Regions from separate parts of the Kitasatospora sp. NPDC092948 genome, predicted to be linked through region 2. Evidence: riboswitches for the same ligand, from Rfam matches in the RefSeq annotation. Region 2 holds a riboswitch; each other region holds the start of a gene.
What was found. Region 2 has a riboswitch for cyclic di-AMP ahead of ACIQF6_RS25480 (transglycosylase family protein). Riboswitches for the same ligand answer to the same signal wherever they lie in the genome.
Positions count from the first base shown of each region.

Region 1: linked by a shared signal. The riboswitch ahead of ACIQF6_RS13785 (peptidoglycan DD-metalloendopeptidase family protein) and the one ahead of ACIQF6_RS25480 (transglycosylase family protein) in region 2 are both predicted to bind cyclic di-AMP.
Region 3: linked by a shared signal. The riboswitch ahead of ACIQF6_RS15990 (NlpC/P60 family protein) and the one ahead of ACIQF6_RS25480 (transglycosylase family protein) in region 2 are both predicted to bind cyclic di-AMP.

Region 1 covers NZ_JBIVPU010000004.1:44,739-54,952, reverse strand. The annotation lists gene ACIQF6_RS13815 (ATP-dependent Clp protease proteolytic subunit) at 222-884, opposite strand; gene ACIQF6_RS13810 (ATP-dependent Clp protease proteolytic subunit) at 929-1,558, opposite strand; gene tig (trigger factor) at 1,782-3,161, opposite strand; tRNA gene ACIQF6_RS13800 (tRNA-Pro) at 3,366-3,439, opposite strand; tRNA gene ACIQF6_RS13795 (tRNA-Gly) at 3,590-3,663, shown strand; gene ACIQF6_RS13790 (hypothetical protein) at 3,652-3,972, opposite strand; gene ACIQF6_RS13785 (peptidoglycan DD-metalloendopeptidase family protein) at 4,077-5,066, opposite strand; cyclic di-AMP (ydaO/yuaA leader) riboswitch at 5,069-5,224, opposite strand; gene ACIQF6_RS13780 (hypothetical protein) at 5,597-5,791, opposite strand; gene ACIQF6_RS13775 (PP2C family protein-serine/threonine phosphatase) at 6,179-7,390, opposite strand; gene ACIQF6_RS13770 (GNAT family N-acetyltransferase) at 7,576-8,829, shown strand; gene ACIQF6_RS13765 (ribose-5-phosphate isomerase) at 8,899-9,384, opposite strand; gene ACIQF6_RS13760 (biotin transporter BioY) at 9,454-10,050, opposite strand.
Region 2 covers NZ_JBIVPU010000009.1:267,452-277,665, reverse strand. The annotation lists gene ACIQF6_RS25490 (hypothetical protein) at 1-870, opposite strand, end outside; gene ACIQF6_RS25485 (hypothetical protein) at 1,037-1,240, opposite strand; cyclic di-AMP (ydaO/yuaA leader) riboswitch at 1,349-1,522, shown strand; gene ACIQF6_RS25480 (transglycosylase family protein) at 1,530-2,801, shown strand; gene ACIQF6_RS25475 (AMP-dependent synthetase/ligase) at 2,965-4,905, shown strand; gene ACIQF6_RS25470 (LacI family DNA-binding transcriptional regulator) at 5,046-6,068, opposite strand; gene ACIQF6_RS25465 (glycoside hydrolase family 13 protein) at 6,094-7,812, opposite strand; gene ACIQF6_RS25460 (sugar ABC transporter permease) at 7,854-8,753, opposite strand; gene ACIQF6_RS25455 (carbohydrate ABC transporter permease) at 8,804-9,754, opposite strand; gene ACIQF6_RS25450 (extracellular solute-binding protein) at 9,868-10,214, opposite strand, start outside.
Region 3 covers NZ_JBIVPU010000004.1:517,048-527,261, forward strand. The annotation lists gene ACIQF6_RS15960 (aminotransferase class V-fold PLP-dependent enzyme) at 1-238, shown strand, start outside; gene ACIQF6_RS15965 (Lrp/AsnC ligand binding domain-containing protein) at 248-529, opposite strand; gene ACIQF6_RS15970 (rhomboid family intramembrane serine protease) at 526-1,332, opposite strand; gene ACIQF6_RS15975 (hypothetical protein) at 1,482-1,748, shown strand; gene ACIQF6_RS15980 (NYN domain-containing protein) at 1,924-3,348, shown strand; gene ACIQF6_RS15985 (NlpC/P60 family protein) at 3,541-4,578, shown strand; cyclic di-AMP (ydaO/yuaA leader) riboswitch at 4,942-5,097, shown strand; gene ACIQF6_RS15990 (NlpC/P60 family protein) at 5,108-6,181, shown strand; gene ACIQF6_RS15995 (NlpC/P60 family protein) at 6,393-7,445, shown strand; gene ACIQF6_RS16000 (hypothetical protein) at 7,574-8,728, shown strand; gene ACIQF6_RS16005 (carbohydrate kinase family protein) at 8,718-9,620, opposite strand; gene ACIQF6_RS16010 (glycosyltransferase 87 family protein) at 9,709-10,214, opposite strand, start outside.

The DNA.
Region 1 (10,214 bases), on a different contig from region 2:
CGGCTGCGCCACCGGCGGTCGGTCTGGTATCCGACGGTACTCTGCCGAGCCGTAGTTTCAGTCGACTTCGGCCGCTCTGCCGTACGCCCTGGGCGAATTGATACCGAACAGATGCCGTCGCGGGTGCATGACCCGACAGCCATTGTGCCGGGGCGCCGGCCCCGACCGGAACGCCCCGGGGCGGGGCGTACATCACGTACGCGCCGCCCCGGGGCGAGCGATCACTCCATGTAGGAGTTCTTGCGGGTCGAGATGATCTGGTCGATCAGGCCGTACTCCAGCGACTCCTCGGCGGTGAGGATCTTGTCGCGCTCGATGTCCTCGCGGACCTGCTCGACGGACTTGCTGGAGTGCTTGGCCAGCATGGTCTCCAGCTGCTCGCGCATCCGGAAGATCTCCTTGGCCTGGATCTCCAGGTCCGACACCTGACCGCGGCCGGTCTCGGTGTACGGCTGGTGGATCAGCACCCGGGCGTTCGGCAGCGCCATCCGCTTGCCGGGGGTGCCGGCGGCCAGGATGACCGCGGCGGCCGAGGCGGCCTGGCCCATGCAGACCGTCTGGATGTCGGGCTTCACGAACTGCATGGTGTCGTAGATCGCCGTCAGCGCGGTGAACGAGCCACCGGGCGAGTTGATGTACAGCGAGATGTCCCGGTCCGGGTCCATCGATTCCAGGCAGATCAGCTGCGCCATGATGTCGTTCGCGGAGACGTCGTCCACCTGCGAGCCGAGGAAGATGATGCGCTCCTCGAACAGCTTGGCGTACGGGTCGTACTCACGGACGCCCTGCGAGGTGCGCTCGACGAACCGCGGGACGATGTAGCGGCCCTCGGCCCGCATGTCCTCCAGGCGGGCCTTGGCACCGGACAGGCTGGGGATGTTCATGTTCTGTGGTCCTCCGAAGCGTGCGGTCTGGGTTCCGATACCGATCAGCCGGCCTGGCCGGCGCCGGTGCCGCCGCCGCCCGGGACGTCCGCGGCGCTGTGCATGATCTCGTCGATCAGGCCGTACGCCTTGGCCTCCTCCGGCGTGAACCAGCGGTCGCGGTCGGAGTCCGCGGTGATCTGCTCGAAGGACTGGCCGCTGTGCTGGGCGATCAGCTCCGACATCCGCTTCTTGGTGCGCAGCAGCTGCTCGGCCTGGATCCGGATGTCGGTGGCGGAGCCGCCGAGGCCCGCGGAGGGCTGGTGCATCAGGATGTTGGCGTTCGGCAGCGAGAAGCGCTTGCCCTTGGCGCCCGCGGTCAGCAGGAACTGGCCCATCGACGCGGCCATGCCCATGGCGATGGTCACCACGTCGTTCTTGATGTACTGCATGGTGTCGTAGATCGCCATGCCGGCCGAGATCGAGCCGCCCGGGGAGTTGATGTAGAGGTAGATGTCCTTCTCGGGGTCCGCCGCGAGCAGCAGGAGCTGGGCGGTGATCTTGTTGGCGATGTCGTCGTCGACCTGCTGGCCGAGGAAGATGATGCGCTCGTTGAGCAGCCGGTTGTAGACCTGGTCGCCCAGGCCGCCGCCCACGTCGCCGCCGGCGGCGTGCGGTGCCATCGGGCCAGGCATCTGCATCTGCGGGAACGTCACTTAGCCACCTGCTCAGTCGATCTGCGTGTGTGTCGCTGTCCACCGACCCTAACGCGCAGGCCCCGCCGCTGAATCCCCCACGCAGAACTGTTCGCTGTGAGCGCAGGGTGAGCAGCCCGAACGAGAACGGGCCCGGGCACCGTGCGGTGCCCGGGCCCGTGCCCGGTCTGACTCTCCGTCGGAATCCCGGCGGTTACGAGGCTCAGGCCTCGGTGGTCTCCTCGGCGGCGGCCTCGGTGGCAGCCTCCTCGGCGGCCTCGTCGTCCTCGAACGAGACGACCTCGCCGTTGGTGTCGGTGACCTTGGCGGCCTCGACGACCAGGGCCAGCGCCTTGCCGCGGGCGACCTCGCCGACCAGCAGCTGCACCTGGCCGCCCTGGACGACCTGCTGGGCGAACTGGTCCGGGGTCATGCCGGAGCCGGCGGCGCGACGGATGAGGTGCTCGGTGAGCTCCTCCTGGTTGACGCCCAGCTCCTCGTTCTTGACGATCTGGTCCAGCACGAACTGGGTCTTGATGCCCTTCTTCGCCTGGTCCTCGGTCTCCTTGTCGTAGTCCTCGCGGGACTTGTCCTGGGAGGCGAGGTAGGTGTCGAGGGTCAGGCCCATCGGCTCCAGCTGGTGGTGCTCCAGGTTGTGCTTGCGGGTGCCGATCTCGTCCGCGAGCAGCTTCTCCGGGTACTCCATCTCGACGCGCTGCAGCAGCTCGTCGAGGACCTTCTCCTGGGCCTGGGTGGCCTGGTCGAACTCCTTCATCCGCTCAAGGCGCTTGCGGGAGTCCCCGCGCAGCTCCTCCAGGGTGTCGAACTCCGACGCCAGCTGCGCGAACTCGTCGTCCAGCTCGGGGAGTTCCTTCTCCTGGACGGTGGTCACGGTGACGGTGACCTCGGAGTCCTGGCCGGCCTGGGTGCCGCCCTTGAGGGTGGTGGTGAAGGTCTTGGCCTCACCGGCGGACAGGCCGACGACGGCCTCGTCGATGCCGTCCAGCAGGCGGCCGGAGCCGATCTCGTAGCTCACGCCGGTGGCGGTGCCGTCCTCCGGCACCTCACCGTCGACCTTGGCCTCCAGGTCGATGACCACGACGTCGCCCTCGGCGGCGGCGCGCTCGACGTCCTTCACGGAGCTGAAGCGCTCGCGCAGCTGCTGCAGCGACTTCTCGATGTCCTCGTCCGAGACCTCGACCGGGTCCACCACGACGGCGATCTCGGTGAAGTCCGGCAGGGTGACCTCGGGACGGACGTCGACCTCGGCGGTGAACTTCAGGTCACCGCCGTCGGCCAGGTTCTCGACACCGGCGATGTCGGTGATGTCCGGCTGGCCCAGCACGTCGATCTGGCCCTCGTCGACGGCCTGCGTGTAGAAGCGCGGAAGCGCGTCGTTGACGGCCTCCTCCAGCACCGCGCCCCGGCCGAAGCGCTGGTCGATGACCCGGTTCGGGATCTTGCCCTTGCGGAAGCCCGGGACGGTGACCTGCTGGTTGATCTTCTTGTACGCCGCGTCGAGGCTGGGCTTGAGCTCCTCGAAGGGCACCTCGACGGTGAGTCGAACCCGGGTCGGGTTCAGAGTCTCGACGGCGCTCTTCACGGTTAGGTCTCCTAGGGGGCTTGCGGTCAGGGCGATAGGCGGTTGGGGCTGCAATGCTGTCCGTACTACCGCCAGCGGTCCATCCTACCGGTACCACGAAAGCGACTGTGCCCGGCACCGGGTGCACGGCGGAACGGCCCCCGATATCCGGGCCCCACAACGACAACAGGGCCCCGCCCACCGGCGAGACCCTGCCGCACACGGTCGGGGTGACCGGATTCGAACCGACGGCCTTCCGCTCCCAAAGCGGACGCGCTACCAACCTGCGCCACACCCCGTGGTGCCGAGCAGAAGAGTACACGTCGGCCCGCCCCTGACCGGGGCGATATTCGCGAGCCGACGACGCGGAAGAAGTGTGCAATCCACCCGCGCGACCAGGTACCCTGATCCAGTCCTCGCCACCGCGACCGCGGTGCGGGTACGCCTTTGCGGGTGTAGCTCAATGGTAGAGCCCCAGTCTTCCAAACTGGTCACGCGAGTTCGATTCTCGTCACCCGCTCCACCACGGCCGACGGCCCCGACTGCCCATGCAGTCGGGGCCGTTGCCGTTTCTGCCTGCGGGCCGCACCCGGCTTCGGTCCTCGGTCCGCAGATCGCCGGGCATCCCGAGATCCGCCCGCGCACTGGCGTGGAGCACGCCCAGCGCGGCGATCAGCCCGCGCGCCGCGCGCTCCCGTTCCTCCCCCGGCCCGTACACCCGCCGGGTCGCCATCGCCCGGCGGCGCTTGGAGCGCTCGGCCGCCGAGGCGGCAAGGTGCGAGGCGAGAGCGCCGGTCAGGACGCCGGCCGAGGTGACGACCCGACTGATCACCGCGCGACGCCAACAGCGGGACTCCGCTCGCAAAATGGCGCCCGGGCAGCCCGAAGGCCCCGCGCAGCGGAGTGCGCGGGGCCTTCGGAGGGGTGAGGCGTGGGTCAGACGTTGACGCCGTGGGCCGCCAGGTAGGCGATCGGGTCGATGTCGGAGCCGTAGTCCGGGGTGGTGCGGATCTCGAAGTGCAGGTGCGGGCCGGTGACGTTGCCGGTGGCGCCGGACAGGCCGATCTGCTGACCCGCCGTCACGGACTGGCCGGCCGAGACGGAGATCGAGGACAGGTGGGCGTACTGGGCGTACTTGCCGTCGGCCAGCTTGATGACGACCTGGTTGCCGTAGGCGCCGCCGTTGCCGGCGGAGACCACGGTGCCGGCGGCGATGGCCTTGAGGCTGGTGCCGGTGGCGACCGGGAAGTCGATGCCGGTGTGGTAGCCGCTGGACCAGCTGGAGCCGACCACCTTGTAACCGGTGGTGACCTTGCCCGGCGCGGGGGCGACGTAGGCGGCGGACGAGCTGCTGGACGCGGCGGCCGGCACGACCGGCACGTCGACGACGGCCGGGGTGGACGCCTTCGGGGCCGGCTGCTGGGTCTTGGCGGCGTCGGCGGTGGCCGACTTCGCGGTGGTGTCGGCCTTCGGCGCGGCAGCGGCCTTCGGGGCGGCGGCCGTCTTCGGGGCGACGGCGACGGCGGCGGCGTCCGTGGAGGTGGACTTGGCGGCCGGGGCCTTCGCGGGGGCGGCGGGCTGGCCGTTGATCGCCAGCTGCTGGCCCGGGAAGATCAGGTCGGGGTTGCCGCCGACCACGGAGCGGTTGTCCTGGTACAGCTTCTGCCAGCCGCCGTCCACGTGCTGCGCGGCGGCGATCTTGGACAGGGTGTCGCCGGAGACGACTCGGTAGCTGTGCGACTCGGCGGTCGGGGCGGCGTCCGCCGAGACCTTGACCGCGGGGCGGTCGGCGCCCTGGTCGGTGGCGGTGTGCGCGGAGGCGGCGGTGACGGGGAGGCCGATCGCGGCGCCGGCCACACCGGTGGCGATGGCGATGCGGGCGATGGTGGCCAGGCTCGGCTTGCGGTGCTTGCCCTGAGCGGACATGAAGCATTCCTCTCCGACGCCTGCGAGGTGAGCTGTCGGGTTCGGGCGAGAGTTGCCCGGCCGCAGAACTGCGGCTTCACCCCTAGCCGTTCCCGGATGTTCCCGGGCCCGGCGACTTACCTGTGGGTCCCCCGCTCCTGCCGTGGCGTGGTATCTGGTCGGCACCGGACGACGGCAGGACTAGGCGTTCCGTCCGGTGGCCCGCCCGGTCGCTGGCCGGGCTGCGGAGGAAGCAAATCCCACGGCCCGTGAGGCTGGCAAACGCCGATCGGCCCCGTTCCCAAGATCGGGAAGGGGCTGACGATCCACCAGGTCACGCTGTGCCGACACACCCGCTGCGGTGCGCGTACGGGATCATGACAGTGCGCACACGAACCCCGCACGGTGGGCGACTTCGACCACCGTGCGCGCCCGATCGCCGACTCGGCGTGACGCCACGGGTGAGCCTGGTCACCCGCCGGCAGGCCGAAGGGACGGCGCGGGGGTGCCTCCCGCCCGTCGTGACGTGCCGCGGTCGAGCCGACGCGGCGTCAACCCGCGATGGACGCGATGGCCTTGGACACCGAGGTGAGGAACTGCTGGATCGGACCGGCCATGGTCGACTGGCTGAGCATGAAGCCGAACAGGGCGGCAACGATGGCGTGCCCGGTCTTCAGCTGCTTGTTGCGAATGAAGATCGCGCAGATGATGCCGAACAGGACAAGCGCGGAGACGGAGAAGGCCACCGGGACTCACTTCCTCGATTCATGGCGGGGTTCGGGTGGGAGTCGGCGATGGCTCCCAGGCGGAAACCGGCCCCTGCCCCCCGTGTCCCCACCACTCCATCCGGACTCAGTGTGGTCGCTCGTGCGGAGGGCGTAAAGAACTTGCCCGGCCACCGGGCGCCCGAACCCGCCTGGTAGGACTGATTTTCGCCGACCGCGACGATAGCGGACAGGTTCTGACGGCCCGTCGGCGGGCGGCGGTTCGCGCCGGTCGGCGCGGCAAACCGGCAGGCAGATCGGCTGTCGCCGCCGAACCTGGACGGTGCACCGGAATTGGCCGAAGATCAACGCCCGGGTTTGACACTCCGTGGACACTCCACGCTCACCGTGCCTGCACCGCGGGCGAGTTCAGCGACGCCAGATCAGCAGCACCGCGCGGTCGTCGTTGACGTGCTTGGCGACGGTGTCGATCAGCCGCACCGCGGCGCCGGACCGGCCCGCCACGGGGGCGGCGGCGACCAGCCGGTCGGCCTCGCCCATCAGCCGGTCCATGCCCTCGGCGAGGTCGCGGCCGGGGATCTCCACCATGCCGTCGGTGCACAGCATCAGGACGTCGCCGGGGCCGAGGACGCCGCGCACCCCTTCGAACTTGGCCTCGTCGTAGACGCCGAGCAGCGGGCCCTCGGCCTCCTTGACCTCCCAGTACCCGGCCCCGGCCAGGCGGTGCATGCCGGGCAGGTGGCCGGCGGAGAGCAGCTCGTACTCCCCGGTGTCCAGGTCGACCACCAGGTGGACGGCGGTGGCGAAGCCCTCCGCCCAGTCCTGGCGCAGCAGGTAGCCGTTGGCGGCGGGCAGGAAGTCGTGGGCGGGCAGCGAGCCGAGCAGTCCGCCGAACGCGCCGGACAGCAGCAGGGCGCGGCTGCCGGCGTCCATGCCCTTGCCGGAGACGTCGGCGAGGACGACTTCGAGCATCCGCCCGCCGGGGCCGGTGCGGGCGGCGGCCATGAAGTCGCCGGAGAAGGACTGTCCGCCGGCCGGGCGCAGCGCGGTGTCGGTGTGCCAGCCGTCGGGCAGGTGCGGGATGCGGCCCTGCACCCGGATCCGCTCGCGCAGGTCGAACAGCATGGTGGAGCCGCCCCGCCAGGGCACGCCGATCCGGCGGCGGAACTGGGCGACCAGCAGTCCGGCGACGCCGACCGCGCCGACCACCAGGGCGGCACCCGGGGTCACGCCGTGGGCGTAGGCCTCGGGCTGCGCGCTGGCGACGCGCTCCCCGGTGTGCACCAGGGACTCGGTGATCAGGCCGCCGGCCGCGACGGCGTACAGCAGCACCAGGGTGCCGGGGCGCAGCAGCAGCGCGCCGGCCAGCACCGGCAGCACCAGGGCGGTGGGCGGGGCCCAGTCGGGGACCACGATGTTCAGCAGGGCCAGCAGCGGCACGGTCAGGGCGAGGGCGGCGAACGCCCACCAGTCGGCGCCGTCGCCGCGGAAGTAGTCGACGCCGGTTCGGCGCAGCCTGCGCCGGGCCCGGTACAGCGCAGCGCGCAGCCGGGCCGTCACGGGCTCGCGGGACGGTCCGCCGTCCCGGCCCGTCGCTCCGCTGCGCGCGCTGTCGGCCATGGGGACCGACCTTATCCACCGGCGGTGCGCGCGTCGACGGCCCGGGTGGCACCGAGTGCAACGGGGGCGGCACGCTCCGGTGGGTTTCGGCCGTGCGCGCCGGGACGGCGGGCACCGGAGACCGGTGACGACATGCGCGTGACAAATCACTCGCACGGTTCCGTTTCCGGTGGTAGGCAGGCGTCATGACGATTCGACACCCCGATCTGACCGTACGGCCGCTGCGCGCCGAGGAGTGGGAGACCTGGTACAGCACCCTGGACGTGGCCTTCGGCGGCGGCGGGGAGGCGCCCGCGGAGCACGCGCTGTGGCACGAGCTGACGGAGGTCGAGCGTTCGCTGGCGATCTGCGAGGGCGAGCGGATCGTCGGCGGCGGCTCGGCGTTCAGCTTCCGGCTGGTGGTGCCGGGCGGCGCGGTGGTCCCGGCGGCGGGCGTGACGATGGTCGGCGTGCTGCCCACCCATCGGCGCCGGGGCGCGCTGACCGGCATGATGCGCCGCCAGCTGGCGGAGGTGCGGGCGGCCGGGGAGTCGCTGGCGGTGCTGACGGCGTCCGAGCCGGCGATCTACGGCCGGTTCGGCTACGGGCAGGGCACCCGCAAGGTGGCGGTGTCGATGATCCGCGGCCGGGTGAAGGTGCACACCCCGGAGCGCCGCGGCGACCTGGTGCTGCGGCTGGCCGATCCGGTGGCCGAACTGGCGCGCTGCGAGGAGCTGTTCGCCCGCCTCGCCACCGGCCGTCCGGGCATGCTGCTGCGGCAGCCGAAGTGGGAGAAGCTCCCGGTGCTGGACGCGCCGGAGTCCCGCGGCGGCTTCTCCCCGCTCCAGTCGGTGCTGGCGGAGGACCCGGAGACCGGCGAGCTGCTCGGCTACGCCCGGTACGCGGTGAAGGACGACTGGAACGACCGCGGCCCGGCCGGCGTGGTCCGGGTCCGCGCGGTGCAGGCGGAGCAGCCCTGGGTGTACGCCCGACTGTGGGAGTTCCTGCTCGACCTGGACCTGACGGAGCGGGTGGAGGCGTTCAACCTGCCGGTGGACGACCCGCTGCTGCACCTGGTGTCGGACGTCCGGCACCTGACGCCCCGGCTGGTGGACGCCATGTTCGTGCGGCTGGTGGACGTGCCGAAGGCGCTCGGGGCGCGCGGCTGGGCGCAGCCGGTGGACGCGGTGCTGGAGGTCACCGACGCGTTCTGCCCGTGGAACGCGGGCCGTTGGCGGCTGACGGCCGCGCCGGGCAAGCCGGCCTCCTGCGTGCCGACCGACGAGCCGGCCGATCTGGAGCTGGACGTACGGGAGTTGGGCTCGGCCTACCTGGGCGGCACCTCGCTGGCGTCGCTGGCCGCGGCGGGCCTGGTGCGGGAGCTGCGGCCGGGCACGCTGGAGCCGGTGTCGGCGGCGTTCCGCTCGGGGCTGGAGCCCTGGTTGCCGCACAGCTTCTGACCGTCGGCCGGAAAGCGCGCGCCCGCCCGGGGCAACTCCCGGGCGGGCGCGGTGCGTCGGGGGCGGGGCTCAGCCCTGCGGGTGGTGGGCCGGAATGGGCGGCAGCTCACCGGTGGTCTCGTACTCGGAGAGCATCTCGATCCGGCGGGTGTGCCGGGCCTCGCCGCTGTACGGGGTGTTCAGGAAGATCTCGACGAACTTGGTGGCCTCGTCCAGGGTGTGCATCCGGCCGCCGACCGAGATCACGTTGGCGTTGTTGTGCTCGCGGCCGAGGGCGGCGGTCTGCTCGCTCCAGGCCAGCGCGGCGCGGACGCCCTTGACCTTGTTGGCGGCGATCGCCTCGCCGTTGCCCGAGCCACCGATCACCACGCCCAGCGCCTCGGGGTCGGCGGCGGTGCGCTCGGCCGCCCGCAGGCAGAACGGCGGGTAGTCGTCCTCGGCGTCGTAGATGTGCGGGCCGCAGTCGACCGGCTCGTGCCCGGCCTCCTTCAGCCACTCGACGAGGTGGTTCTTCAGTTCGTATCCGGCGTGGTCGGAGCCCAGGTAGACGCGCATGGTCACGAGTGTGACATGCCGCCGGGCCCGCGCCCCGGCAGGGGCGGCGGGCCCGGTTCGGACGGGTCGTCAGCGGCGGCCGACGAGCTTCCAGGTGAGCGGCAGGGCGCCCATCGCCAGCACCATCTTCAGCGCGTCGCCGATCAGGTACGGGTACATGCCGAGGCTGGCGGCCCTGGCCAGCGGGACGTCCAGGGCGAACGCCAGGTAGGGCACGCCGACGGCGTAGATCACCAGGCTGCCGGCCGCCATCGCGCCGGCGGTGTACAGCGGGCTGCGGTCGGCGCCGCGGCGGGCCAGCGCGCCGGTGAGGGCGGCGGCCAGCACGAAACCGATCACGTAGCCGAAGGTGGCCATGCCCGCGCCGGAGGTGCCCTCGGCGAACCAGGGCAGGCCGGCCGCGCCGGCGGCCAGGTAGAGGCCGAGCGCGGCGGCGCCGCGGCGGGCGCCGAGCGCGGTGCCGACCAGCAGCGCGGCGAAGGTCTGCCCGGTCACCGGCACCGGCGAGCCCGGCACGGGGACGGACAGCTGGGCGGCGATGCCGGTCAGGGCGGCGCCGCCGGCCACCAGGGCCAGGTCGCGGGCCCGGGCGCCGATCCGGGTGGACGCCTGCGGCAGCAGGTCGGCAAGGACGGCGGTGGACGGTGTCGACGCGGCGATGGCCATGGCTGCTCCCGGTTTCCGAGGATGTGTGGATCATCTGTGAACCTACGCCGGGTCAGGGCTCCGCAACCGCGTCGGGGCGCGACAAAGCCGACCGGCCCGGGCTTGTCGGGTCCGGCCTGTGACCAAGCCCTCACCGACTGCTCACGGTGGTCCCGACGTCACTG
Region 2 (10,214 bases):
GTTGCGGGTCAGGTTGAGCACCTCCGCGCCGAACACCGCGCCGCCGCCGGCGTTCACCTGCGGATGGGCGTGCTGGAGCGGTGCGGCGAGGGTGACGGTCGGGCCGTCGATCCGCTGGACCGTCACCAGGTCGTACGCGCTGGAGAAGTCGTCGGCGGAGGGCGGCGCGGTCGGCGTGACGGCGAGTTCGTCGCCCACCTGCCATCCCTCGGGGGCCGCCGCCAGCCGCACCGCGGTGTCGCCGGCCTTCAACCCGCCGGCAGCCCGCACCCAGGCGGTGCGGGGCGCGCCGTCCAGGCGCAGGTAGCCGCGGCCGGTGACCCACAGGCCGGTGTCGGTGTCGACGACGGTCATGCCACCGCCCTGGAAGCGGCGTTCGTCGATGTCGGGGAAGCGCAGCGTGTGGGTGTGCGCCGAGTCGGGGGCGAGGGCGAGGATGCCGCGGACCTCGACGTTGCCGCCGCTCTCCAGGGTCGGCGAGCGGTCCTTGGCGAACACCAGCGAGCCGCCGGTGTCGATCAGCAGCGAGCCGACCCGGGCGTCGGTGTCGAGCACCACCTTGTCGGTGATCCGCACGGCACTGCCCGGCCCGGGCACCTTGCCGCCCCAGCCCTTGGCATCGGACCACTTCCGTCCGCTCTCGTCCAGCACCGGCGGAGCCTGCGCCGGTGCCGCCTGGGCCGGCTGCCCGTGGACGGGCGAGCCCTGGATCGGTTGCGGGCCCCCCGGTGTCACCGCCGCCCCGGCCAGCGACTGCCGCAGCACCACTCCCCCGCCGACCGCCGTCACCGTCCCGACGGCCAGCCAGGTCAGCATCCGCCGCCGCCCCAGCAGGGGCCGCCGATGCCGCCCGTTCACGCTCTGCTCCACGATGGCCGCCTCCCGAACGCACGCAGGGACTCCGAATCGTCGGGGGCAGCATAAGTGGCGGCCCCGGAGATATCGGCGACTTCCGAGGCGGTTAAGCATTCTGACGTATCGTCATTCGTCAGTTCGACAGAAATGAGGGCGGGCTGGATTTCACGGACCGTCAACATCAGGTGGACAGAACTGGGCAAAACACCCCAGTGATGCGATCACGAATGCCGCGAAGATGAACATTTACCCACCAAGCGGCATAACCTACCAAAACGGGCACAAGATCACCAATTCCCTGACGGGGCAGCAGTTCTCCCGAAATGCGGCGGAGTTCGCCCGGAATTCCTTGATCACCATTTCCCGGCCCGGTGACGGCCGTCACAGGCATTTGCTAATCGTCCTTAAATCCGCTTAATCTCCTGCCCACGTTCGTGGTCACACGGACCCAGCTCACCCGGAACGCCGAGTCCTGCCGCCGGGTGTGCCGGCTCATGCAAAAACGCACCGCGGCAGGGGCGGGGGAACCAGGTAAGTCGCCCTGGGGCGGTCCTGACGGACCGGTCCGGGGCTTGGGGTGAAGCCGTGCGCACCGTCACCGGTGTGCGCGGCCGGGCAACTCCAGCCCGAATCCGACAGCTCACCTCGCAGGCGTGGGAGAGGATCGCATCTTCATGCTGCCCATCAGCACCAAGCGTGCCCGCCGCCTGATCGCCACCACCGGTGTCGTGGGCATCGGCCTCACCGTTCCCGGCCTGGCCGCCGGCACCGCCTCCGCCGCGTCCGTGGCCACCTGGGACAAGGTCGCCCAGTGCGAGTCCAGCGGCAACTGGTCGATCAACACCGGCAACGGCTTCTACGGCGGCCTGCAGTTCACCGCCTCCACCTGGGCCGCCTTCGGTGGCACCGCCTTCGCCCCGCGCGCCGACCTGGCCACCAAGGACCAGCAGATCGCCGTCGCCGAGAAGGTGCTGGCCTCGCAGGGCCCCGGCGCCTGGCCGGTGTGCTCGGTCCAGGCCGGCCTGACCAAGGGCGGCGCCGCCCCGCAGGTCGACACCTCCGCCAAGCCGTCCACCTCGCAGGACACCACGCAGAAGCAGACTCCGGCCCAGCCGCAGGCCCCGAAGCAGTCCCAGGCCCCGCAGCAGACCCAGCAGACCAAGCCCCAGGCCAAGCCCCAGGCGCAGCCGCAGGCCGCCCAGCAGGCCCCCCAGGCCGACGGCAGCTACACCGTGGTGGCCGGCGACTGGCTGTCCGCCATCGCCCAGCACCAGAACGTCGAGGGCGGCTGGCAGAAGCTGTACGAGCTGAACCGCTCCGTCCTCTCCGAGGGTCCGGACATGATCTACCCGGGTCAGAAGCTGGCGCTCGGCAACGTCGCGGTCGCCCAGACCCCGACCCAGCAGTCCACCAAGCCCGCCACCGGCTCGAACTGGAACGGCAACCGCTCCGGCGGCCAGTCCTCCAACACGCCGGCGCCGAGCACCCCCGCCCCGGCGAAGCCGGCCACCCCGGCCACCCCGGCCAAGCCCGCCGCCACCACCACGACCACGACCTCCACCGCCACCACCGCGGTCAAGGCGACCGGTTCGAAGGCCGCGGCGATCGACTTCGCGCTGTCGAAGGTCGGTCAGCCGTACATCTACGGCGGCACCGGCAACGGCGGCTGGGACTGCTCGGGCCTGACCCAGGCGGCGTTCCGCCAGGCCGGCATCAGCCTGCCGCGCGTCGCCGCGGACCAGGCCGACTACGCGACCCGGGTCTCGCTGAACAGCCTGCAGCCGGGCGACCTGCTGTTCTGGTCGAACAACGGCTCCAACTCGGGCGTGTACCACGTCGCGATCTACATCGGCGACGGCAAGTACGTCGAGGCCGCCAACCCGAAGTCGGGCGTGAAGACCGAGACCATCGCCAACTGGGCGCCGGACTTCGCCGGTCGGGTCTGACACCCCGCGCAGTGACGGCTGCGGCCCCCGGAGACCTGGTCGGCTCCGGGGGCCGCGGCCTTTTTGCACAATCTCCGTTACTTTCAAGGAACTTACCGTCTAGTAAGTTCGCGGCCGAGTCCCTACCCTGGGCGGACCCTCACCCACCCAAGGGAGTCCGCCGATGGCACACCCCCTCGCCCGGGCCGCCCGCGCCGAGCATCTCCGCGACCGCGCGCCCGTCGAAGTCCTGCGCGCCGACGGCCGGGTCGTCGAGGCCCGCACTCCGCACCTGGTCCCGCCGCCGGACGCCGGGAGCCTCGCCGACCTGCCCTTCCGCAACGCCGAACAGGCCCCGGACGCCGAGGTGCTGACCAGGCGCCGGCCGGACGGCGGCTGGCAGCAGGTGACGGCCCGGCAGTTCGCCGAGGAGGTGGCGGCCACCGCCCGCGGACTGATCGCCGCCGGGGTGCGGCCCGGTGGGCGGATCGTCCTGATGTCGCGCACCCGCTACGAGTGGACGCTGCTGGACTTCGCGGCCTGGGCGGCCGGCGCGTCCCTGGTCCCGGTGTACCCGACGTCCTCGATCGAGCAGGCCGAGTGGATCGTCCGCGACTCCGGCGCGGTGCTGGCGGTCGCGGAGGACGCCGACACCGCCGAGGCGCTGACCGTGGCGATCGCCCGCACCGGCGGCGCCGTCCCGCTGTGGCGGCTGGACGAGGACGCCGTCACCGCCCTCGGCGAGCTCGGAAAGGCCGTCCCCGCCGGGGAGTTGGAGCAGCGGCGCGCGGCGCTCGGCCCGGACAGCGAGGCCACCCTGATCTACACCTCCGGCACCACCGGACGCCCCAAGGGCTGCCTGCTCACCCACGGCAACTTCCTCACCGAGGCGGCGAACTGCCACGCCATGCTGGAGCCGGTGTTCACCGCGGCCACCGGCGAGACTCCGTCCACCCTGCTGTTCCTGCCGCTGGCGCACGTGCTGGGCCGGATGATCCAGGTGACGTGCGTCTTCGGCCGGATCCGGTTCGGCCACAGCCCGTCCCTGAAGCCCGACGAACTCCGGCCCGACCTGGCCGCGTTCGGTGCCACCTTCCTGGTCGGCGTGCCCTACCTGTTCGAGAAGATCCACCAGTTGGGGCGGGCCGAGGCGCAGGCGAAGGGCGCGGTGCGGGTCTTCGACCGGGCGGCCGGGATCGCGGTGCGCTACGCCCGCGCCGAACTGGCCGCGCTGGCCGGCGAGGGCAGCCCCGCGCCGCTCTCGCTGCGTCTCGCGCACGGCCTGTACGACGCCCTGGTGTACCGCAGGGTGCGGCAGGCGATGGGCGGCCGGATCCGGTACGCGATCAGCGGCGGCTCGTCGATAGATCCGGAGCTGCTGCTGTTCTTCGCCGGCGCGGGCGTGCTGGTCTACGAGGGCTACGGGCTGACCGAGACCACCGGCCCGTCCACCGTGAACCCGCCGCTGCGGCCCCGCCCGGGCACCGTCGGACCGCCGGTGCCGGGCAGCGCGGTGCGGATCGCCGCGGACGGCGAGGTGTTCCTGAGCGGGGGCCAGATCTTCGACGGCTACTACGAGTTGGGGGCGGAGAGACCCGGGCGCGAGCAGTGGTTCGCCACCGGCGACCTGGGGCGGCTGGACGAGGACGGCTACCTGACCATCACCGGCCGCAAGAAGGAGATCCTGGTGACCTCCGGCGGCAAGAACGTCTCCCCCGGCCCGCTGGAGGACCGGCTGCGCGCCCACCCGCTGATCAGCCAGGCGCTGGTGGTCGGCAACGGCCGCTCGTACGTGGGTGCGCTGCTCACCCTGGACCCGGAGGCGGTGGAGCAGTTCCTCCGGATGCGCCCGCCGAACACCAGCGCCACCGCCACCGCCGGGACGGACCCGGCGGCCGCCGGGATGACCAGCGCGATCCCGGTGCACCACGCCGTGCTGGCCTCGCTCGCCGAGGCGGTGAAGGCCGTCAACTCGACCGTCTCGCGCGCCGAGTCGATCCGCCGGGTGCGCGTGGTGGGCGGCGACTTCACCGAGGAACGCGGCCTGCTCACCCCGTCGTTGAAGGTCCGCCGGCAGGCCGTCTGCACCGCCTACCGGCGCGACATCGAGCAGTTGTACAGCTGACGGGCCGTGTTCAGCTGACGGGCCGTGTTCGGCCGACGTGCCGCGTTCGGCCGGCGAGCCGTGTACAGCCGATGGCGCCCGACACACCTGCGGCCCCCGCTCCGTGAGGAACGAGGGCCGCAAGTCATCGACTCGGACGGTCAGTTGCGCGGGCCGGACCCGGTGGAGCCGCGCATCACCAGCTCCGGCTGGAACATGAACTCGGAGCGCTGCGCCGGGTTTCCGCCGACCTCCTCCAGCAGGGCGTCGACGGCGGCGGTGGCCATCGCCTCGACCGGCTGGCGCACCGTGGTCAGCGGCGGCTCGGTGAACGCGATCAGCGGCGAGTCGTCGAACCCGACCACCGAGACGTCCTGCGGCACCGACAGGCCCCGCTGGCGCACCGCGCGGATCGCACCGAGCGCCATCATGTCCGAGCCGCAGACGATCGCGGTGCAGCCCTTGTCGAGCAGCGCCTGGGCGGCCGCATGCCCGCCCTCCACGCTGAACAGGGTGTGGTGGATCAGCTCGGCGGCCTGCTCGGCGGTGCGCCCGGTGAGCTGCTGGAGCGCGGCGGTGAAGCCCTCGATCTTGCGCAGCACGGGGACGAACCGCTTCTGACCGACCGCCAGCCCGATCCGGTCGTGGCCGAGTTCGACCAGGTGCTGGACGGCCATCCACATCGCGGCCCGGTCGTCCGGGGAGATGAACGGCGCGGCGATCTTCTCGCTGTAGCCGTTGATCAGCACGAACGGGACCTGACGGCCCGACAGCTTGGCGTACCGGTCGTGGTCGGCGGTGGTGTCGGCGTGCAGTCCGGAGACGAACACGATGCCGGCCACCCCGCGTTCCACCAGCATCTCCACCAGTTCGTCCTCGGTGGAGCCGCCCGGGGTCTGGGTGCACAGCACCGGCGTGTAGCCGTGCCGGCTGAGCACCTGTTCGATGACCTGGGCGAGCGCGGGGAAGATCGGGTTGCTGAGCTCCGGGGTGATCAGACCGATCAGCCCGGCGCTGCGCTGGCGCAGCCGGGTGGGACGCTCGTAGCCGAGCACGTCCAGCGCGGCCAGCACCGTCTGTCGGGTGGTCGCGGAGACGCCCGCCTTACCGTTGAGTACGCGGCTGACGGTGGCTTCACTGACCCCCGCCTGCGCCGCGATGTCGGAGAGTCGCGCCGTAGTCACGATCCCAGAGCCTACTGCGGCCACCTCAGACCGCCCACCATGCGGTGCTGTCGGCCGGCAGTTCGACGTCCTCCGCCTCCGTCACGACGGCGGAGGAGAGCAGCAGACGGCCGGGCGCCGGGATGCCGACGCTCTCGCCGGTGGTGTTCACGGTGCACACGAACGACCCTTCGGCCGACTCGCGACGGAACATCAGCAGGCCCTCGGGGGCGGCCAGCCACTCGACGTCGGCGCCGGCGCCGAGCGCGGGCTGCTCGCGGCGCACGGCCAGCGCGGCGCGGTACAGCTCCAGCGTCGAGGTCGGGTCACCGGTCTGGACCTCTACCGACAGCTCGGCCCAACTGGCGGGCTGCGGCAGCCAGCTCGGGCCACCGGCCACCGGGCCGAAGCCGTACGGGGCCTCGGTGCCGGACCACGGGATCGGCACCCGGCAGCCGTCGCGGTAGCCGTCCTGGCCGGCCTGCCGGAAGAACGACGGGTCCTGGCGGACCTCGTCGGGCAGGTCGGTGACGTCCGGCAGGCCGAGCTCCTCGCCCTGGTAGATGTACGCGGAGCCGGGCAGCGCGAGCATCAGCAGGGTGGCGGCGCGGGCCCGGCGCAGGCCGAGTTCGCGGTCGCCGGCGGTGCGGATCTGGGTGCCCAGGCCGGGCGGGTTGGCGAACCGGGTGGCGTGCCGGGTGACGTCGTGGTTGGACAGCACCCAGGTGGTGGGGGCCTGCACCGGGCGCATCGAGTCGAGCGAGAGGTCGATCACCTCGCGCAGCTTGCCGGCGTCCCAATCGGTGCCCAGGTACTGGAAGTTGAACGCCTGGTGCAGCTCGTCGGGGCGGACGTAGTTGGCGGTCCGCTGGACGGTCGGGGTCCAGGCCTCGGCGACGCCGATCCGGTCGCCGGGGTACTCGTCGAGGATCTTGCGCCAGCTGCGGTAGATGGCGTGCACGCCGTCCTGGTCGAAGAACGGCATGACGTCGTTGCCGAGCAGCTTCAGCTGGTCGTGGCCGCCGAGGTCGGGCAGGCCGGGGGCCTTGACCAGGCCGTGGGCGACGTCGATCCGGAAGCCGTCGACGCCCATGTCGAGCCAGAACCGCAGGATGGAGCGGAACTCGTCGGCGACCGCGGGGCTGTCCCAGTTGAAGTCGGGCTGCTCCGGGGCGAACAGGTGCAGGTACCACTCGCCGAGGGTGCCGTCGGGGTTGGCGCTGCGGGTCCAGGCCGGGCCGCCGAAGATGGACTCCCAGTCGTTGGGCGGGAGTTCGCCGTTCTCGCCCTTGCCGGGGCGGAAGTGGTAGCGCTCGCGCAGCGGCGTGCCGGGGCCTTCGCGCAGCGCCCGCTGGAACCACTCGTGCTGGTCCGAGGAGTGGTTGGGGACCAGGTCGACGATGATCCGCAGGCCCAGGTCGTGGGCGTCGCGGATCAGCCCGTCGGCGTCCAGCAGGGTGCCGAACATCGGGTCGACGGCACGGTAGTCGGCGACGTCGTAGCCGGCGTCGGCCTGCGGGGAGGCGTAGAACGGCGAGAGCCACACCGCGTCCACGCCGAGGTCGCGCAGGTAGGGCAGGCGGCTGCGGATGCCGGGCAGGTCGCCCATGCCGTCCCCGTTGCCGTCGGCGAAACTGCGCGGGTACACCTGGTAGATGACCGCGTCCCGCCACCAGCCGCCTCTGGAGGCCCCGGTGGTCGCAGCAGTCGTCCGAGCGGCGGGAACGGCGGCGGGCCGGGAGGCGTCGGCCAGGTTCTGGGTCATTGGACAGTCATCCCTTGGGTGCTGTGGAAGGTGACGGAGGTTCAGGACTTGGCCGCGCCGGCCGTCAGGCCGGTCACCAGGTGGCGCTGCACCAGGTAGAAGACGACCGCGGCGGGGATCGCGATGAGCACCGAGGTGGCGGCCATCAGCTGCCACTGGTGGTCGTGCTCGCTGACGAACGAGGCCAGGCCGACCGCCAGGGTGTACTTGCTGGACGAGAGCATGAAGGTGGAGGCGTAGGCGACCTCGCCCCAGGCGGTCAGGAAGGAGTAGAACGCGGCCACCGCCAGGCCCGGGCGGGCCAGCGGCAGGATCAGCCGCCAGAAGGTGCCGAACGGGGACAGCCCGTCGACCCGGCCGGCCTCGTCGATCTCCACCGGGATGGTGTCGAAGTAGCCCTTCAGCAGCCAGGCGCAGTACGGCACGGTGGTGGCGGAGTAGACCAGCACCAGACCGGTGTAGCTGTCCAGCATCTGCAGGCTGGACAGGATGTAGTACATCGGCACGATCAGCACCGCGATCGGGAACATCTGGGTGACCAGCAGGATCCACATCAGCTGGCGGTGCCCGGGGAAGCGCATCCGGGAGACCGCGTAGCCGGTGGAGGCGGCGATCAGCACGCCGAACAGCGTGGTGCCGCCGGCCACGATCGCCGAACTGCCGAACCAACTGAGGAAGTTGGTGTCGCTGAGCACTCGGCCGTAGTTGGCGAAGGTGGCCTTGTCCATGATCTTCGCCGGGTGCAGGTAGTCCATGTCGTCCGGACCCAGCGAGATGTACGCGATGTACAGCACCGGGAACAGCGCGATCAGGCTGGCGATGATCAGGGTGCCGTGCGAGAGCACGGAGGCCAGCCGGGAGGACTCGCCGCGCGGACGGGCCTTGACGGCTCGTTCTGCGGGTGCCGGGTCGGCGGCGGGGCGGTCGGCGGTGAGGGTCATGGGGCTACCTGCCTGGTCGTGGTCCTTGGGCTGCGGCTCGGTGGCGGCGCTCATCCGTTGGCCTTCTCGTTCCGGGCCAGCCAGCGGCGGTAGAAGGTGGTGAAGACGATCAGGATGGAGAGCAGCAGGATTCCGTAGGTCGCGGACTGCGCGTAGTCCTTGGGCTGCTGGCCGAAGCCGAGGCGGTAGGCCCAGGTGACCAGGATCTGCGCGTCGGGGGCGCCGGAGCCGAACAGCAGGTAGATGACGGCGAACTGGTTGAAGGTCCAGATCACGCCGAGCAGCACGACGGTGGACGAGACAGTCCGCAGGCCCGGCAGGGTGACGTAGCGGAACCGCTGCCAGGCGCTGGCGCCGTCCATCTCGGCGGCCTCGTACAGCTCGGCCGGGATCGACTGGAGCCCGCCGAGCAGCGAGATCATCATGAACGGCACGCCGACCCAGGTGTTGACCATGATCGCGGCGCACTTCTGCGCGAACGGCTCGGACAGCCAGCCGGGTTCGGGCAGGTGGAGCATCGACAGCAGGCCGTTGACGGCGCCGCCGTCGGCGAGCATCAGCCGCCAGGAGAAGACGGTGACGAAGGTCGGCACCGCCCAGGGCAGCACCAGCACCAGCCGGTACAGGCTGCGGCCGCGCATCTTGCGGTTGAGCAGCATCGCCAGGCCCAGACCGATGCTGTAGTGCAGGACCACGCAGATCACGGTCCAGATGACGGTCCAGATGAAGTGCGACCAGAACCGGTCGTAGGCGGTCGGCCCCCACAGCACGTCCGCGTAGTTGTCCAGGCCGACGAAGTCGAAACTGTCGGGTATGTGGTTGACGCCGATCTGGCGGCCCACGTTGAGGCTGGTGGCGTTGGTCAGGGTCAGGTAGAACCCGCGCACCAGCGGGTAGCCCACCAGCACCCCGAGGACGACCACGACGGGCGCGACCATCGCGTACGCGTACCAGTACTTCGAGTACGACAGCCTGATGCGCTGAACGACCGCAACTGCCATGGATTGACACCTTCTCCGGGAGGTCCGCCGCCTGCCTCGGCGACTGGTGCTGTGGGTCTGACGGAGCGCGCCCGGCCCACCGTCAGGTGTGGGCCGGGCGAGCTGGTTCCGACTTACTTGGCGAAGTCCGGCAGGAGCTTCGCGTAGTCGGTGGCGGTGGCGTCCAGGCCGGCCTTGGTGTCGGACTGGCCCTGGACGATCTTGCCGAGGTTGGTGCCGAAGGAGCCGAACAGCGAGGCGTACTCGGGCAGTTCGGGGCGCGGCTGGGCGGAGGTCAGGATCGCCTGGAAGTCGGCGATGCCCGGGTTGGCCTTGACCTCGGCGGTGTAGGCGTCGCTGCGGGTCGGCAGGGTGCCGTTCTTCAGCGCGAGGAAGGTCTGGCTCTCGGCGGAGGTCAGGAACGCGGCGAGCTTCTCGGCGGCGGCCTTGTGGGCGGCGTCGGAGCCGGCGTAGACCGAGA
Region 3 (10,214 bases), on a different contig from region 2:
GCTGGGCGGCGAGGACGTGGCGCCCAGCGCGTGCGGGGCGCCCGAGCCGTCGCTGCCGGGGGAGCGCAGCCTGAACGCGATCCGGGTCAGCTTCGGCGCCGGCACCCCCGTCGAGCACCTGGACCGGTTCCTGACGGCCGTTCGGGACCTGGTCACCGACGGCGCGCGGTGGAGCTACCGCAACGAGGGCGGGCGCTGCGTCGCCACCGAGCAGATCGACAGGGGCCGGCAGCGCTGAGCCGAGCGGCTACTCGTCCAGGCCGAGCGAGAACGCGGCCTCCAGGTCGTGCTGCGAGTAGGTGCGGAAGGCGATGTGGGTCTCGGTGTTGGAGACGCCCGGGACCTTGTTGAGGCGGCCGGGGATCACCTCGGCCAGGTCCTCGTGGTTGCGCACCCGCACCATGGCGACCAGGTCGTAGGTGCCGGTGACGGAGTAGACCTCGCTGACGCCCTCGATGGCCGCGATCGCCTCGGCGATCTCGGGGATCCGGTCGACGCTGGTGTTGATGAGGACGATCGCGGTGATCACTGAGCAACTCCTGTTCGAGAAGGTGCGCCCAGGGTATCGCCCGCCGGACGGGCGGCCCAGGCGAACAGCCAGCCCGTCACGAAGCCGATCACGTGCACCAGATAGGCCACCCCGCCGCCGCCGGAACTGACGGACCACCACTGCAGCGCGAACCACAGGCCGAGCACCAGCCAGGCCGGGAACCGCAGCGGGAGGAACAGCAGGACCGGCACCAGCACCGTCACCCGGGCCTTCGGCCACAGCCGCAGGTACCCGCCCAGCACCCCGGCGATCGCGCCGGACGCGCCGACCAGGGCGCGCATCCCGTCCGCGGTGTGCGCCTCGGCCACCGCGTAGCCGTAGGTGGCCAGGTAGCCGATCGCCAGGTAGCCGGTCAGGAAGCGGATCCGGCCCAGCCGGGCCTCCACGGCCGGGCCGAAGACGAACAGGAACAGCAGGTTGCCGACCAGGTGCAGCCACCCCGCGTGGACGAACAGCGAGGTGAGGACCGAGAGTTCGGGGATCTTGCCGGGTGTCGGCGGGAGCGCGCAGCCCGGCGCGGCCGGGGTGAGCGCGGACAGCTGGGCGGCCGTCAGCGGGCGGCCGCTCAGCAGCTCGGCGGGCACCGCACCCCAGCGGTGCTCGTAGCGCTGCTCGGCGCAGGCCCGGGCCGCGCCGCTGCCGTACGCCGGGTTCAGGCCGCCGGCCGGGCCGACCAGCAGGACCAGCGCGGACAGTGCGATCAGCAGGTAGCTGACGACCGGGGTGCGGGCGGCCCGCTCGGCCGCCGGCGAACCGGCCCGGGCGGGGGCGGTGAGCACCATGCCGGTGAGCATTCCTCGGGGGCGCGTCCGCGACACCGGGCGCTGCTCCGGGCGGGTGAGCGTCCGGGCAGTGGACCGGTGGCCCGGGCCCCCGACCGCAGGCAATAGGCTGGAGGCCCGGAACCGGGACCAGCCGAGAGGGACCACTGATGACCATTGCCGCGCCGACCGCCGAGACCCGCTGGCGCTGCACGCTGTGCGGCAACCTCACCCGCTTCGACGTCACCCGGTCCTCCCGAGTGATCGACTTCCTGCACTTCGACCTGTCCGGCGACTCCAAGGTCGAGGAGACCCAGGTGCTCGCCGAGACCATCGAGTCGGTGCGTTGCCGGTGGTGCAACGCCGTGGACCAGGTCGAGCTGGTGGCCCGCCCGGGCGCCGAGGAGACCACCGAGGGCGGCCCCGCGCAGGGCTGACGCACCTCCACCGCCCCGTGTTCCCGTCCGCGCCCCGGACCGGGGCGCGGGGCGGACTCGTCGGCGGGGTGCTGTCGGTGCGGCACGGTAGACGGGACAATTGCAAGCAGCGGCGGACACCAACGCCCCCGGCACCCGCCGGGGCCCGCCCGGACCAGGATCGGAGCCGAGGACAGTGGCGGAGGCAGCGAACGCGCCCGCGGGCACGGACGGGACCACGCCCGCTCCGGTCCGGCAGACCCAGGAGGCCGGGCCCGTCGAGGCCGCCCCGGCGGCCGAGGACGGCAACGGCGAGACCGCCGGCCGAGTGCTGCCCGAGGGCGTGCGCCGCCGGGTGGTGGGCATCGCCTCCGACGCGCTCGGCGGCATCGCCCCCGGCGAACTGCCCGCCGCGCTGCGCCCGTACGCCAAGTTCACCGCCGCCCGGCGGGCCAAGTACGCGGCCACCGCGCTGGCCGCCGCGCTGGAGTCCGACCCGGCGTTCCGGGTCCGGATAGCCGAGCGGCTGCGGCTCGGCCAGCCCGACCTGGTGCGCGCGCTGGAGGCGGGCACCGTGCCGGCCGCCGCCGACCCGATGGACGTGGCCGCCGCCGCCTACCTGGTGCGGCCCACCGGCTGGGCCCGGCTGGTCGAGGAGGCCGGCGAGCAGGCCGAGCGGGTGGACGCCGAGGGCGCCGCCGCGGAGGCCGCCCGGCTGGCCGAGAAGCTCCAGGAGGAGCTGGCCGAGGCCCGCTCCGCCGCCCGCGCCGAACTGGACCGGCACCGGGCCGAGTCCGAGGGGGTGCGCCGGGAGGCCGACTCGCTGCGCAAGAAGGTCCGCTCGCTGGAGGCCGACACCCGCCGGGCGCAGGCCGAGAGCCGCCGCCTGGCCGCCGAACTGGAGGCCGCCCGGGCCGCCGCCGCGGCCGAGCGCGGCGCCGCCGAGGTGGAGGCCCGCCGGCTGAGGCACCGGGTGGCCGAGCTGGAGGCCGCGGTGGAGACCGGCCGGCGCACCGCCCGGGAGGGCCGGAGCGTCGAGGACATGCGGCTGCGGCTGCTGCTGGACACCGTCCTGCAGTCCGCGCAGGGCCTGCAGCGGGAGTTGGCGCTCCCGGTGACGGCGCTGCGCCCGGCCGACCTGGTGGAGGCGGTGGAGCCCGGTTCGGCGTCGCCGCACGACGTGGCCCGGCGCGGCCTGGCCGAGGACGACCCGGCGCTGCTGGACCAGCTGCTGGCGATCCCGCAGGTCCACCTGGTGGTGGACGGCTACAACGTGACCAAGACCGGCTATCCGCAGCTGCCGCTGGAGCAGCAGCGGCTGAGACTGCTGGGCGGCCTGGCGATGCTGGCCCAGCGGACCCAGGCCGAGGTGACCTGCGTGTTCGACGGCCAGGACCTGGACGTCCCGGTGATCATGGCCCCGCCGCGCGGCGTGCGGGTCCGGTTCAGCCGCACCGGGGAGACCGCGGACGAGCTGATCCGCCGCATGGTGCGGGCCGAACCGCAGGGCCGGCCGGTGGTGGTGGTCTCCACCGACAAGGAGGTCGCGGACGGGGTGCGCAAGGCGGGCGCCCGCCCGGTGGCCTCGGTGCTGCTGCTGAACCGGCTGTCGCGCAGTTGATCGAACTGACGGGCGCTCAGCGGCGTTGAAGCGTCCGGAGTGTGTCGGTGTGGTGAAAAGGGGCGGAGAGGCGGAACCGAAAGCCCCCCGGGAGTGGACGCGGGGGCCGGGGCTTCACTAGGGTCTGGCGTCAAACCTATATTCCGGACTATCGCCCGAATGGGTGAGTCCAGAGGAAGAAGGAGCACCGCCTTGGCCTCCCACCGCCGTCCCAAGCAGCCGAGTCGCGCCCGGGTGACCGTGCTCACCGCTGCCGCCGCGACTGCGGTCGCCCTGTCGGCCCAGGTGAGTGCGCACGCCGCGCCGGCCCAGCCGAACAAGGACGAGGTCAAGGCGCAGGTCGACAAGCTGCTCGAGGAGCAGGAGCAGGCCGCCGAGAAGTACAACGGCGCCAAGGAGAAGTCCGACCAGCTGCGCAAGCAGGCCGACCAGCTGCAGGACCAGGTCGCCCGCGGCCAGGAGCAGCTGACCGAGCTGGCCTCCGGGCTGGCGGCGGTGGCCGGCGACCAGTACCGGCACGCCGGTGTCGACCCGTCGATGCAGCTGATGCTCTCCTCGGACCCGGACAAGTACCTGGCCCAGGCGTCCTCGTTCGACCAGGCCGCCAGCACCCAGGCCGAGACCCTGAAGTCGCTGGAGGACCAGCAGCGCCGGCTGAACCAGCAGAAGCAGGAGGCCGCGACCGTCCTGGCCGAGCTGGACAGCTCCACCCAGGCGCTCAACGACGCCAAGAACGACGTGCAGACCAAGCTCCAGGAGGCGCAGAAGCTGCTCAGCCAGCTCTCGGCCGCCGACCGGGCCGCGATCCTGCGCGGCACCGGCACCGCCTCGCGCGGCGCCGACCGCACGGTCGACCTGGCGAGCCTGCCGAAGGCCGCCGGCTACGCCGGCGTCGCGGTGCAGAAGGCGATGGACAAGCGCGGTTCGGCCTACGTGTGGGGTGCGACCGGCCCGAGCACCTTCGACTGCTCCGGCCTGATGGTGTGGGCGTACGCGCAGGCCGGCGTCTCGCTGCCGCGCACCTCGCAGTCGCAGGCCGGTGTCGGCACCAACGTGGGCAAGGACTGGCACAACGCCCAGCCCGGTGACCTGGTGATCTATTACAACGACGCGCACCACGTGGGCATGTACATCGGCAACGGCATGGTGGTGCACGCGCCGCGCACCGGCGACGTGGTCAAGGTGATGGCCGCGGACACCCTGCCGATCCAGACCATCCGCCGGGTCTGACGGTCCGACGAATCGGACATATGCCCGCAGAGGGCCACAACTGACGCGCCGTGACACGCCCGGACGGGTCGAGATTCTGCTGTGATCTCGCACACGTCCGGGCGTGGTGTTTTCTGTGGGATCAGCGGGAAATGCTACGCACTGTGCAACGAATCACTTACGTTCGGTCAGTTCCGTAATCAAAATTGACCCAGAATCAGATTTTTTTCGGACAATGATTTGAACCGATCACGGATTGGTTACTAGGGTCGTGGTTCGACCGCCGCAGAGTCGGTCGCCCAAGGGGGGCGACGGTGGCGGTCGCCGCCGAGTCCGTGACGCAGCGGGCGGATCGTCAGAACGAGATCCGTCGACGGGGATACCCCTGCGGGGGTGCTGTCGAACGGAGCCGGGGAACCACGTTCCCCCGGGGTGAATCGGCGCCAGGTCGGCCGCGACAGCGGCCGGTGAAGCGCCGTAGGGCATCTCTTCCGGCCCGAACCCGTCAGCTCACCCGGTAGGCGGTGTGAGGAAGAAGGAGTCCGCCTTCGTGGCGTCCCATCGCCGTCCCAAGCCCGTCGGCCGTGCCCGGGTCTCGATTCTCACTGCCGCTGCCGCCACCGCTGTCGCGCTCTCCGCGCAGACCGGTGCGCACGCCGACCCGACGCCCACCAAGGACCAGGTCAAGCAGCAGGTCGACCAGCTCAACGAGCAGGCCGAGGTGAAGACCGAGGCGTACAACGCCTCCGTGGAGAAGCAGCAGGGCCTGCAGAAGCAGGTCTCCCAGCTGCAGGACCAGCTGGCCCGCCAGCAGGACCAGGTGACCACCGTTCAGGAGAGCCTGGCCACCATCGCCGCCGAGCAGTACCGCAACGGCGGCATCCCGCAGACCATGCAGCTGATGCTCTCCAGCAGCCCGGACACCTTCCTCGGGCAGGCCGGCGCGCTCAACACGGTCGGCGCCACCCAGTCGGACCTGCTCAAGAGCTTCAAGGAGGAGCAGGCCAAGCTCGACGGGCAGCGCAAGGAGGCCGAGCAGAAGCTCGCCGAGCTGGACACCACCACCAAGGCGCTGCAGGCCGAGAAGGACGACATCAAGGCCAAGCTCGTCAAGGCGCAGGACCTGCTCAACTCGCTCACCCAGAAGGAGCGCGACGAGCTCGCCGCGGCCGAGGCCAAGGCCGCCGCCGACTCCCGCACCCAGGCCGAGCGGGCCTCCCGCGACACCTCCCGCACCGACCTCGGCGCGCCGACGCAGGTCCAGGCCCCGGCCGGCTACGCGGGCGTCGCGATGAGCGCCGCGCTGTCCAAGCTGGGCAGCTGGTACTCCTACGGTGCGGCCGGCCCGAGCACCTTCGACTGCTCCGGTCTGATGCAGTGGGCGTACGCCCAGGCGGGTGTGTCGATCCCGCGCACCTCGCAGGCCCAGGCGGGCGCCGGCACCAACATCGGCACCAACATCGCCAACGCCCGACCGGGTGACCTGATCATCTACTACAACGACGCGCACCACGTCGGCATGTACGTCGGCGGCGGCCAGATCGTGCACGCCCCGCACACCGGCGCGCAGGTCCGCTACGAGTCGGCCACGGTGATGCCGATCACCAAGATCGTCCGGATCTGACGGCTTCTCGACGCCTCCGGCCCGGCACCCCGCGACAGGGGTGCCGGGCCGCAGTCGTTCCGGTGTCCGATTTACGGTCGAATATTCGAGGTTGTCAGGGTTTGGACTGGATCCTTCCGACTCGCTAACCTCTGCCCCGGCCCCCCGTGCGGACGGCCGCCCGACCGGCGGGCGGCGGCGGAGGCCGGCCGCAGGAACGGAGTCGTCGCACGTGCCCGTGCACCGTCGCCCCCCACTGCCCGGTGTCCAGCGCCTCGCCCGCGCCCTGGCCCTCACCGCCGCCGCGACCGGCGTCCTCCAGCTCGGGGTCGCCCCGGCCGGCGCCGTGCCGACCGACCCGCCCGACCGCGCCGACGTCAAGGCGCAGGTCGACCAGCTGTACGAGGAGGCCGAACAGGCCTCCGAGAGGTGCAACGCCGCCCAGGAGCACCAACGGCAGCTGCAACGCGAGGCCGCCGCCCTGCAGAGTCAGGTCGCCGCCGGACAGGACGACCTGAACCGACTGCGCGCCGACCTCGGGGCGGTGGCCGCCGCCCAGTACCGCGCCCAGGGCCTGGACCCCACCCTGCGGCTGATGCTCGACAACGACCCGGCGTCCTACCTGGCCGGCGCCCGCTCCCTCGGCCAGGCCACCGCCCGCCAGAACGACATCCTGCACGACCTGCACGAACGGCAGCGCCGACTGGACCAGCGCCGGCAGGAGACCACCGCCAAGCTCGACGAGCTGGAACAGGCCCGGCAGCGCCTGGCCGCCGCCAAGGACGAGGTCCGCAGCCGGCTCACCCGGGCCCAGCGGCTGCTGGCCGGCCTCGGCGTCGCCGAGCGCCTCCGGCTGGCCGACGACGACGCCCGGGACGCCGAGCAGCGCGCCACCCGCGGCACCGACCGGCTCGACCTCGGCGACCAGCCCCCCGCGTCCGAGCGGGCCGCCGCCGCGCTGAACGCCGCCGTTTCGAGGATCGGCTCCCCGTACGTATACGGATCCACCGGCCCGGCCTCGTTCGACTGCTCCGGTCTGATGTACTGGGCGTGGCGGCAGGCCGGAGTGACCCTGCCGCGGACCTCGCAGGGGCAGGCCTCGGCCGGCCGGCGGGTGAGCCTCGCCGAAGCCCGGCCCGGAGACCTGGTGATCTTCTTCAAGGACAGGCACCACGTCGGCATGTACGCCGGCGGCGGTGTCGTCGTGCACGCCCCGCATCCGGGCGCCCGGGTCCGCTACGAGAGCGTCGGCGCGATGCCGGTCAACTCGGTGGTGCGGGTCTGAACCAGTACGAGCCCCTGGTCACCGACCTGTCGCCGGAGGAGGCGCCGCCGCAGGCCGGGGTTTCGCTGTCCCGGCGGGCGGCCCTGCTGGTCGCCGCCGGGTGCGCCGCCCAGCTGTCGCTGCCCCGGGTGCTGCCGGCCGGGCCCGCCGCGCCGGGCGCCGTCCCGCCCGGGCCGGGCACGCCGTCCGGCGTCCGGGAGGCCGTCACCCAGGTGCTGGCGCGACGGGCGGGCGCGATCCTGCGGCGCGACCCCGGCGGGCTGCCGACGGCGGCGGGCGCCGAGGAGGCCGACCGGGACCTGCTGGCCCGGACGGCCGCGATCCGCTTCAGCGAGTACACGCTGCGGCTGACCACGTTCGCCGAACCCGCGCCCGGCGCCGACCGGTTGACCGTCGGCGCCGAACTCGGCTACCGGATCGCGGGCGTGGACGACTACCCGGCGCTGCTGGAACGACAGGTCGAGCTCCAACGGGAGCCGGCCGGCTGGCGGGTGCTCAGGGAGACGCCCACCGGTGCGGTGGCGCTCTGGGACCTGGGCGCCGTCCGCGCCGCGACCGGGCAGCACAGCCTGGTGCTGGGCCTCGGCGAGAGCGCCGAACTGGCCGAACTGGCCGCGCTGGCCGACCGTGCGATGCCCACCGTCGAAGCGGTCTGGGGGGCCTGGAAGCCCGGCCGGCTGCTGCTCGAACTGCCGCTCACCGTCCAGCAGTTCGCCCGCCGGATGGATGTCTCCGCGGACGCCTACCAGGGGATAGCGGCGGTCACCCTGGCGGTCGGCGGCGCGCCGATGCACACCCCCGCCGACCGGATCGTGGTCAACCCCGAGGCCTACCGGCAGCTCAGCGAGCTCGGCCGGCGGGTGGTGGTGACGCACGAGGCCACCCACGTCGCGACCCGGGCCGACACCAGGTCGTGCACCCCGCTGTGGCTGTCCGAGGGCGTCGCCGACTACACCGGCTACCAGGGCACCGGGCGGAGCACCCGGCAGATCGCCCCCGAGCTGGTCAAGGACGTCCGGGCCGGGCGGATGCCCGCCGGGCTGCCCACCGACGACGCCTTCACCGCCGGCTCGGCCGGCATCGCCCAGGCCTACGAGCAGTCCTGGCTGGCCTGCGACCTGATCGCCCGTCGGTACGGGCCGCAGCGGCTGGTGGCGCTCTACCGGGCCGTCGGGCTGAACGGACCCGGCGGCCTGGAGCGCGCCTTCCGGTCCGAACTCGGCTTCGGCGTCGCCGAGTTCACCCGGAACTGGGCGGCCGAGGTGGCCACCCTCAGGAGCTGAGCGCCAGCTCCAGGCCCGCCGCGTCCAGGAACGCGGTGTGGGTGCCCGCCGTGGTGCAGGCGAACGCGCCGGCCACCGCGCCCGCCCGCATGCACTCCTCGACCGGGCGGCCGGCCAGCCGGTGGTGCAGGAAGCCGGAGACGAACGCGTCGCCCGCGCCGTTGCTGTCCACGATCGGCGCGCCCGGGTCCACCGCCGGGAAGTGTCGGAGCGCGTCGTCCTCGCGGGTGAGCAGGAACGCGCCGTGCGCGCCCGCGGTGGCCACCACCAGCTCGGCCCGGCCCTGGGCGAGGATCGACCGCATCGCCGCCTCCGGGCGGTTGTCCAGGCCGGCCGCGGACAGGAACACCAGGTCCGAGCGGAGCGCGTAGAACCGGTGGTGCTCGTTCTCGCCGTCCCAGGCGTGCAGGTCGGTCGAGCTGGGCCGGCCCAGCCGCTCGACGTCCGGGTACATGTCCCTGTTGACGCCGGTGATCGACAGGTGGACGTGCTTCGAGCGCTCCAGCAGCGGCAGCCAGAACTCCCGTGGCAGCCGGGCGTCCGCCGGGTGGCGGCCGTCGTAGAAGGAGAACCGCAGGCCGTCGGCGTCCACCAGGTTGACGCTGCGCGGGGTGCCGGCGGGGGCGGGCAGGTGGCTGAAGTCCAGGCCGCGGCGGGCGTACTCGGACAGCACCAGGGCGCCCTGCGGGTCCTCGCCGAGGAAGTCGGCGAGCTTGGTGCGCAGGCCCAGCGTGTGGCAGGCCAGCGCGACGCCGTTGCCGGTGTGCGCCGGGTAGTCGCGCACCGGGGGGACGTGCACCGAGTCGCGGCCGGGCGGGATCTCCAGGCGGTCCACCCGGACGATGGTGTCCACGCCGACGCCGCCGACGATCAGGATGTCGTAGTCGATCATTCGGCGATGGTGGCAGCGAAAAGCCGCCCCCTGCAAGCACTTTCAGAAACTTGCAGGGGGATGTGGCGAAGGATCATTTGACGGTCGGTCAGTTGCGGTCGGCCGGGGTGAGGTCGTCCAGCAGGTCCTGCTCGTAGGCGATGCCCGGCCGCACCGGGTACTGCGGCTGCGCCACCACCTGCCCGGCCGGCAGCACCACGGTGGTCAGCACCTCGCGCCGTCGGGTGGAACGCCACAGCCGGTACGCCGACAGCACGGTGGTCACCAGCAGCACCAGGTTGCGCGCCGTCAGCACCAGCACGCCGGTCAGCTCGCTGCGGTTCACCGCCCCGAACATCACCGGGAACTCCAGCGTGGTCAGCGCCGTGGCGACCAGCACCAGCACCGCCACCGGACGCTGGCTGCTGCCCCGCACCGTCAGGCATACCGCCGCCAGGCCGACCACCCAGATCATGTACTGCGGGCTGATCACCCGGCTGGTGGTGGTGAAGATCAGCAGCGCGCACAGCGCCGCGTCGAAGGTGGTCGCCGACGTCCAACGGGCCGCCCGCAGCCGCCAGATCAGCAGCCAGCCGAAGCCCGCCACCGTCATGC